Regions from separate parts of the Comamonas sp. Z3 genome, predicted to be linked through region 1. Evidence: predicted binding sites of a transcription regulator. Region 1 holds the regulator's gene; the other holds the start of a gene.
What was found. The regulator FNR, encoded in region 1, switches genes on or off when oxygen is low (the NO sensors DNR and NnrR bind a similar motif). The targets are predictions, from matches to a motif close to TTGATNNNNATCAA.
Positions count from the first base shown of each region.

Region 2: the regulator FNR is predicted to act here: its motif matches at 1,807-1,820, upstream of cyoA (ubiquinol oxidase subunit II).

Region 1 covers NZ_VOQU01000001.1:828,996-833,356, forward strand. The annotation lists gene ccoG (cytochrome c oxidase accessory protein CcoG) at 1-103, shown strand, start outside; gene FSY59_RS03915 (FixH family protein) at 219-524, shown strand; gene FSY59_RS03920 (hypothetical protein) at 896-1,159, shown strand; gene fnr (fumarate/nitrate reduction transcriptional regulator Fnr) at 1,326-2,048, opposite strand; gene hemN (oxygen-independent coproporphyrinogen III oxidase) at 2,364-3,746, shown strand; gene FSY59_RS03935 (sulfite exporter TauE/SafE family protein) at 3,750-4,361, shown strand, end outside.
Region 2 covers NZ_VOQU01000005.1:117,847-122,207, forward strand. The annotation lists gene cyoB (cytochrome o ubiquinol oxidase subunit I) at 1-594, opposite strand, end outside; gene cyoA (ubiquinol oxidase subunit II) at 657-1,712, opposite strand; gene FSY59_RS15875 (MFS transporter) at 2,051-3,391, shown strand; gene FSY59_RS15880 (tripartite tricarboxylate transporter substrate binding protein) at 3,515-4,361, opposite strand, start outside.

The DNA of each region.
Region 1 (4,361 bases):
CTCGGCCGCTTCCGGCTCGCACCCTGTGCATTTCAATGTGGATGCTCTGACGGCTGGGGCCGGACGCATCTCCGAAAAATCCGTGTTCCTGGTGCCGCGCTAGGCCTGCGGCATGCATCGTGACAGCCACGCAAGGGCATCGCGAATCAGCAACAATTGATGCTGCCCGATTGCAGGTTTGCAATTGGGCGCCCAGATTTCTGAAAAGAGGTTTCACCATGTCGGCAGCACAAGCCAAGGCCCCGCAAAAGGCCAAGATCATCCACCCCGAGGACGGCAAGCCCTGGTGGAAGTTTGCCCATGTCTGGCTCGTCATCGCCGGTCCCGCCGTGGTGGTGGTCGCGGGCATCGTGACCGCCTATATCGCCATGAGCAAGCCGGATCCCGTGATTGACCCCGACTACTACCGTCACGGCATTGAAATCAACCAGCGCCTCACCGAGAGTGAAAAAAGCCTGGCGCCGGCAGTGACGGGGCGCAACCATGCCGCGACGCCGGCCAAGGACCATCCGCTGGATCGCTGACCGAGATTTCAACGCATCCCAAGGCCGCTTCCGCGGCCTTTTTTGCGGCCCTGGTTGCAGACTTTTCTGTAGCTCGGCCGGTCGCGGCGGCGCTCTATGTCCTGGTCGACCGCAGAGTCGGGCGGGTCTCTGCAGTGCTCAGAAACCGGCAAAGGATCTCCGGCTGGTATTCAATAAAAGGAGCGCATAGCGCTTTATCAGGACTATTTCAGATAGATATAGTCCTTGAATCGATACAAATAAAGCGCTGCAAGCTCTTTAAATAATAGCGGTCCAGGGTTTCCCATCTGAGTGCATGCCCTTGGTACGGCTGGGAAGGTCATGGCAATTGTGCAAAATGGGTTCAAACCCACAGGCCAAGGAGAATCGCGATGGATGCTCGACGCTGGATGTGGATTGTCTGGCCGGCTTTTCTGGCTGCGGCAATCATGGAAATGGTGGTATTTGCCTTTGTGGATCCGCTGGACATGCACTGGCTGGGCTCGCCTCTGGAATGGTCGCGCAATGCCATTTACACGCTGGCCTTTTTTGCCTTCTGGGCGGTCACCGTGCTCAGCGGACTGATGACCGTCATGCTGGGGCGTTCGGCCAGCGATCTGAACCAGGGAGTAGTCTCCGAGCCCCTGGTCGAATAAGGCGCTGCGCACAGGACCGTAGTTTCGGGGCAGGTGGCGGCCTTGGATGCAGGGGCTGGCCGCTCGCTGTGCCGGCGGCCTCGGCGGCGGCAACTCCTGGCAGGCATTCGCCGCCATCAAAAAAGCCCGCTGTCTGCGGGCTTTTTCTTGAAGGCTGCTGTTGAACTCAGTCCTGGCATTGCTGGCTGTTGACGATGCGCCTGAGCGCCTCGGTATCCAGAATGCGCAGATGGCGCTGTCTGACTTCGATGATGCCTTCCTCGGCGAACTTGGAGAAGGTGCGACTCACGGTCTCCAGCTTGAGCCCCAGATAGCTGCCGATTTCTTCACGCGTCATGCGCAACACCAGCTCCGACTTCGAAAAGCCGCGTGCGGACAGGCGCTGCACCAGGTTCAGCACAAAGGCCGCCAGGCGTTCTTCGGCGCGCATGCTGCCCAGCAGCAGCATCACGCCATGCTCGCGCACGATTTCGCGGCTCATGACCTTGTGCACATGATTTTGCAGTGCCGTGACTTCGCGCGAGAGCTGCTCGAGCTTGTCGAAAGGCATGATGCAGACTTCGGCATCTTCCAGCGCCACGGCATCGCAGGTGTGGTGGTCGTTGACGATACCGTCCAGACCGATGATCTCGCCGGCCATCTGAAAGCCCGTGACCTGGTCGCGACCGTCTTCGGTGGCCACGCTGGTCTTGAAGAAGCCGGTGCGAATGGCGTACAGCGAGGTGAACTCCTCGCCGTTGCGAAACAGCAGCCCGCCCCGTTTGACCTTGCGGCGCGTGGCCACAATTTCGTCAATGCGCTCCATTTGTTCATCGTCCAGGCCCATGGGCATGCACAGTTCACGCAGATTGCAGTTGGAGCAGGATGCTTTGATGGTCTGAAGATTCATGGGCTTTTCAGCAACGGCACAGACAGACTTGGACTGGAGAGTCGCGCCGATCATTGACCTCGTAGTTAGTGATGAGTTGGATCAAATTGTCGCAGTACTTGCATGGCGCTCTCTTGATATTCATCAAGGACAGCTGGATTGCCTTGGTGCACATTGTTTGCATTCATTCAAAAACATGTGCTTCTGCCCATTATGGGCATGATTTCCAGGATTTGATTTCCTTTGAAATCTGCCCATTATGGGCATGATTTCCAGGGTCTGATTCCCTTTGAAATCTGCTCAATGTGGAGTGTGGGCGCACCCTAACTTTCAGTTATGACCGCAGTCACGCCCGAGTTGCTGAGCCGCTTTGATATTCCTGGCCCACGCTACACATCATTCCCAACAGCCGACCGTTTTGTTGAGGCTTTTGGTGCAGACGACTACATCTTGGCGCTGAAACAGCGCAAGACGCATTCGGGTTCACGCGCCTTGCCCTTGTCCGTTTATGTGCATGTGCCGTTTTGCGAGTCGCTTTGCTATTACTGCGCCTGCAACAAGATCGTGACCAAGCATCATGAAAAGGCTGCCGAGTATCTGGATTATCTGGGCCGTGAACTGGCCATGCATACCGAGCATTGCGGCAAAGGCCAGCTGGTAAGCCAGCTGCATCTGGGAGGCGGCACGCCGACCTTCTTCAGCGATGCCGAGCTGCAGCAGTTGATGCTTCTGATGCGTGAGCATTTCAAGCTCGATCCGGCCGGCGAGTATTCCATCGAGGTCGATCCGCGTACCGTGAGCAACGAGAGGTTGAAGACACTCAAGGACATGGGCTTCAATCGCCTGAGCTTTGGCGTGCAGGATTTTGACCCTGCGGTGCAGAAAGCGGTGCACCGGGAGCAGCCAGCCGAGCAAGTCTTTGAGCTGGTGGCCGAGGCCCGCCGTCTGGGTTTTGTCTCCATCAATGTGGACCTGATCTACGGCCTGCCCAAGCAGACATCCGAGTCTTTTGCGCGAACGCTGGCCCAGGTCAATGAGTTGCGTCCCGACCGTATTGCTCTGTATGCCTATGCGCATCTGCCCGAGCGCTTCAAGCCGCAAAGGCGTATTGCATCGGCTGACTTGCCCATGGGACAGGAGAAGCTGAACATGCTCTCCGGCGCAATTGATGCATTCATGAATGGTGGCTATGTCTATGTCGGCATGGATCACTTTGCACTGCCCGACGACTCTCTGGCCATCGCCAAGCGTCAGGGGCGCCTGCATCGCAACTTCCAGGGCTACAGCACCCAGCCCGATTGCGACCTGATTGCACTGGGCGTATCGGCCATCGGCAAGGTGGGGGCCACCTACAGCCAGAACGTCAAGACCCTGGAAGAGTATTACGACGCCATTGATGGCGGCATGCTGCCCGTGCAGCGCGGACTGGCGCTCTCGCGTGACGATCTGGTGCGCAGAGCCATCATCATGGCCATCATGTGTCAGGGCTCCGTCCTGTACGAGCCGATGGAGCAGGCCTGGCTGATCAATTTCCGCGAGTACTTTGCTCGGGAGTTGGCAGCGCTGGCGGAAATGCAGCGCAATGGCCTGGTTCAGCTATCCGACGAGGGCTTCAAGGTCACGGGCCTGGGGTGGTTTTTTGTGCGCGGAGTAGCCATGCTGTTTGATCGATATTTGCAGGCCGACCGAAACCGAGCGCGCTTTTCGCGCATCATCTAGCGCATGTTGTTTTCGCTGGTCTGGACTGCTTTGATCATGGGGCTCGTGGGTGGGCCCCATTGTCTTGTGATGTGCGCTGCGCCCTGCAGTGTAGTTACAGGGGCAAGGCCTGTCAGCGATGGCCAGGTCATCGCCTTGCACGGCCTGCAAAAACGCCAATGGCTGCGCACCAGCCTGTTTCATCTGGGACGCATTGCCGGCTATGCCCTGCTGGGCGGGGTTGCGGCCGTGGCGATGGAGAGTCTGGCCTGGCTGACCAGCCAGACAACGGCCTTGCAGAAGTTGTGGACGCTGATGCATGTCGCGGTCATGGCCTGGGGTCTGGCCATGCTGGTGCAGGCGCGGCAGCCGGTATGGCTGGAGCAGGCGGGGCGCTCTGTCTGGGCCAGGGTCCAGCCCTGGGTCGTCGCCCCGGGAGGGAGTCTGGCCGCAGGCTTTGCCTGGGCCCTGATGCCTTGCGGCTTGCTGTATTCGGCAGTGCTGGTGGCCGCGCTGAGTGGCGGAGTCTGGCAAGGTGCTCTGTCAATGGCAGCGTTTGCCATTGGCGGCGCAGCGTGGTTGCTGGCGGGCCCCTGGTTGTGGCAGCTGGGGCAGTCGCATCTGAATGCATTGCGG
Region 2 (4,361 bases), on a different contig from region 1:
ATCAAGACCCGTGCTTCCGCTCTGGTGCCCCAGATTGGACAGTGCCAGCCAGCCGGAAGTGGAGAACTCGCCCAGGAACAGGGAGATCATCACCAGCACGGCGCCGCCGGTGGTCATCCAGAAGCTGAAGTTGTTCAGGAATGGGAAGGACACGTCACGTGCGCCGATCTGCAGAGGAACCAGGTAGTTCATCAGGCCGGTCACGAAGGGCATCGCCACGAAGAAGATCATGATCACGCCGTGGGCCGTGAAGATCTGGTCGTAGTGGTGAGGAGGCAGGTAGCCCATGTTGTCGCCGAAGGCCATGGACTGCTGCAGACGCATCATCACGGCATCGGCAAAGCCGCGCAGGAACATGACCAGACCGAGGATCATGTACATGATGCCGATCTTCTTGTGGTCGATGGAGGTGATCCAGTCGTTCCACAGCGGAGCCCAGAGGCGGAACTTGGTGATGCCGCCGACCACGACGAGGCCGCCAAGCACCACGGCAATAAAGGTCAAGAGCACGATGGGCTCATGCGTCATGGGAATCTGGTCCCATGTGATACGGCCCAACAGCCAGTGGGAGGCCGGGGTTGTTGTTTCAGACATGTTGAGTCTCTTTTGTCGTATTGGAGCGGCTGAGCAGTGAGCGCATCCGCACCGTGAACTACTTATTGCTGTGCGACAGCTCCGGAGGCGGCGACTTCGTCGAGCAGGGCGACAACGCGGTCAGCGTCTTTGGAAGTGCAGACATCCAGGGGCAGGGTCACGCTGGAGGTCTTGCCGTGGTGTGCAGGTGGCTTGCCGCCGGCGGCGTCGATGGCCATCATTTCGTTCATGCACATCTTGCCGTCTTCCACGCAGCGGTTGAGGACCTTGTTGTACAGGCCTTCGTCCACGCTGGCGAAGCGTTCAACAGGGTTGCGCTCGCTGGGCTTGGCCAGGTCGAGGTAGGCATCGCGCGTCAGGGTCTTGCCTTCGCTCTTGGCCTGGGCCACCCACTGGTCGAACTGCTGGTTTTCCAGACCGTGGAACTTGAAGGTCATGCCGGCAAAGCCAGCGCCGCTGTAGTGGGAGGACTTGCCGCCATAGACACCGGGCTTGTTGATCACGGCATTCAGTTCGGTCTGCATGCCGGGCATGGTGTAGATCATGCCGGCCAGATCGGGAACGTAGAACGCGTTCATGGTGTTGGTGGAGGTCAGCTTGAAGCGGATGGGGCGATCCACCGGGGCAGCCACTTCGTTGACGGTGGCGATGCCTTGCTCTGGGTAGAAGAACAGCCACTTCCAGTCCAGGGACACGACCTGAATCTCCAGGGGCTTGACGTTGGGGTCCAGCGCCTTGGTGGAGGAGATGCGGTCCAGCGGACGATAGGGGTCGAGCTTGTGGGTGCTGATCCAGGTAATGGCGCCCAAAGCGATGATGATGAGCAGGGGAACCGTCCAGATCACCAGCTCCAGCGCAGTGGAGTGGTGCCATTCGGGGTCGTACTTGGCTTCGGTGTTGGACTGGCGGTATTTCCAGGCAAAAAGCAGCGTCAAAAAGATGACGGGGACGATGATGAGCAACATCAGCAAAGTGGCCGTAATGACCAGATCGCCTTGCTGCTTGGCGACATCGCCAGCTGGGTTGAGGACGACGGCCTTGCTGCAACCGGCGAGGGTTGCGGTCAAAGCGGCCGCTGAGAGCCACGCGGGCCCACGGATTTCCTTGATTTTTAACATGCTTTAGGCGTGACAAAGTCGCGCTTAGGTGTAAACGCGGATTACTGGATCTCGGCAAATGTAATACCAAACCGGGGGTTGTCCATTGGACATTTTGTCCAAGGTCAAGGGTTGGGTCTTGAAAATACGCTACGCGACAAGGGTTTAGCGCCTTCTGAAGGCGGGCAAACTTTGCGCTGACAGGGCTTGAAATTGTCAAATTCGCCCCAGCAGGCCCCCTCTGCCGAGGGCTGCGCTGACAGGGTTCAGGGCAAAAACTCTATTGCAGCTGCACATGCTTGGGCGTAGAACGGAAAGCGTCCCCGGGACTGAAAAGTAAGACAAGGAGTTGTACCTTTATGACAAGCATGAACCCGTCCGTTGGTCTTACTCAGCAAGACTATGAGAACTCGGAAACCCTGGCCTATGCGGATACCGATGAGGATGTGACCCCTGGCGAGATCGCGGTGGGCGTGATCATAGGGCGCTCTTCCGAGTACTTTGACTTCTTCGTGTTCGGCATCGCCTGCGTGCTGGTGTTTCCCTCGCTGCTGTTTCCCTATCTGTCCAAGCTCGACGGCACGCTGGCCGCGTTTGCCATCTTCTCGCTGGCCTTCGTGGCCCGCCCTGTAGGCACGGCGCTGTCGATGGCCGTGCAGCGGGTCTGGGGGCGTGCCACCAAACTGACATTGGCGCTGCTCCTGCTGGGCGTCTGCACGGTGGGCATGACCTTTCTACCCAGCTATGAGACAGCCGGCATGAAGGCCGTCTGGGCGCTGGTGATCCTGCGCATCGGCCAGGGCCTGGCGCTGGGCGGCTCCTGGGACGGCTTGCCCTCGCTGCTGGCCATGTCCGCACCGCCGAACAAGCGCGGCTGGTACTCGATGATCGGCCAGCTCGGGGCGCCGCTGGGCTTCATCATTGCGGCAGCGCTGTTTGCCTATCTGTACTCCAGCCTGTCGGCGGACGAGTTCATGAGCTATGGCTGGCGCTATCCGTTCTGCGTGGCTTTTGCCATCAACGTGGTGGCACTGTTTGCCCGCCTGCGCCTGGTCGTGGGGCAGTCCTATACCCAGCTTCTGCAGGAGCGTGAGCTGGAGCCCATCAGCGTGACCAGTCTCATGGCCAACGAAGGCCGCAATGTGATGATCGGTGCTTTTGCCGCACTGGCCAGCTTTGCGCTGTTCCACCTGGTGACCGTGTTCCCGCTGTCCTGGATCTCCATGTACTCCGATCAGTCCATGACCGAAGTGCTGGTGGTGCAGATCATCGGCGCGCTGCTGGCTGGCGCGGCCATCATGCTGTCGGGCTGGCTGGCGGACCGAGTGGGTCGCCGCAACACCCTGGGCACCATGGCCTGCCTGATCGGTATCTTCAGCTTCCTGGCTCCCTGGCTGCTGGGCAGCGGCAGCACCGGCAACAATGTGTTCATCCTGGTGGGCTTTGTGCTGCTGGGCCTGTCCTACGGTCAGGCATCGGGTACGGTGACTTCCAACTTCTCGTCGCGCTATCGTTACACCGGCGCGGCCCTGTCCACGGATATGGCCTGGCTCATCGGGGCGGCGTTCGCTCCGCTGGTAGCCCTGGGCGTCTCGGCCAAGTTCGGCCTGGTGGCCCTGGGTATCTATCTGCTGTCGGGAGCCTTGTGCACGCTGGCGGCCCTGGGCATCAACCGTGCCATCGAGGCGCGCGATCAATAGGCAGGCAGAGGTCCTTGCTGCAAAACGCCCGGTGCTGCGCATCGGGCGTTTTTTCTGAGGCTGCAGCGCATGAAAAAGCCGCCTTCAAGAGGCGGCTTCTTTACGGATGGGCGGGCTGGATGATCAGTCCAGAGCCAGACCTGCCTTCTTGATCACCTCGCCAAAGCGCTTGCTCTCGGAAGCCATGAAGGCCTTGAATTCGGCGGGTGTGGGGTTGAAGGACTCGTAGCCGAAGGCGGCGAACTTTTCCTTCACGTCCTGGCCGGTCAGCGCCTGACGGACGTCGGTGCGGATCTTCTCGACCACGGCAGCAGGGGTGCCGGGGCGCACGGCCAGGGCGTTCCAGCCGATGGCTGCGAAATCCTTGGGGCCGCCCGATTCGGACACCGTGGGCACGTTCTCGAAGCCGGCAATGCGGCTGGGAGCAGCCACCGCCAGGAAGCGCAGCTTGCCGCCACGCACCAGGGGGCCTGCAGTGCCCAGAGAGCCCAGGGCAAAGGTCAGCTCGCCATTGGCAACGCCCTGGTACAGCTGGCTGGTTTCCTTGTAGATCACGTGCTCCATCTTGGTGCCGGTCTGGTTTTCCAGCAGCGCCGAGCCCAGGTGCACGGGGTTGCCCACGGACCAGGAGCCGTAGTTCAGCTTGCCGGGATGCGCCTTGGCATCGGCGATCAGGTCACCGATGGTCTTGTAGGGGCTGTTGACGGGCACGCAGACAAAGAAGTAGTTGCGGAACAAGGGCATCAGGATGTCGAAGTCCTTGTTCAGGTCGTAGGGCAGCTTCTTGAACAGGTGGGGGTAGGCCGCGATGTGGACGTTGTCCAGCTGGATCATGTCCGTGCCGTCGGTCGCGCCGCGCTTGAATTCGTTGATGGCGATGAAGCCGTTGCCGCCGGGGCGGTTTTCCACCACCACGGGCTGGCCCCAGGCACGGCCCAGCTTGTCGGCCACCAGGCGCGAGATGCCATCG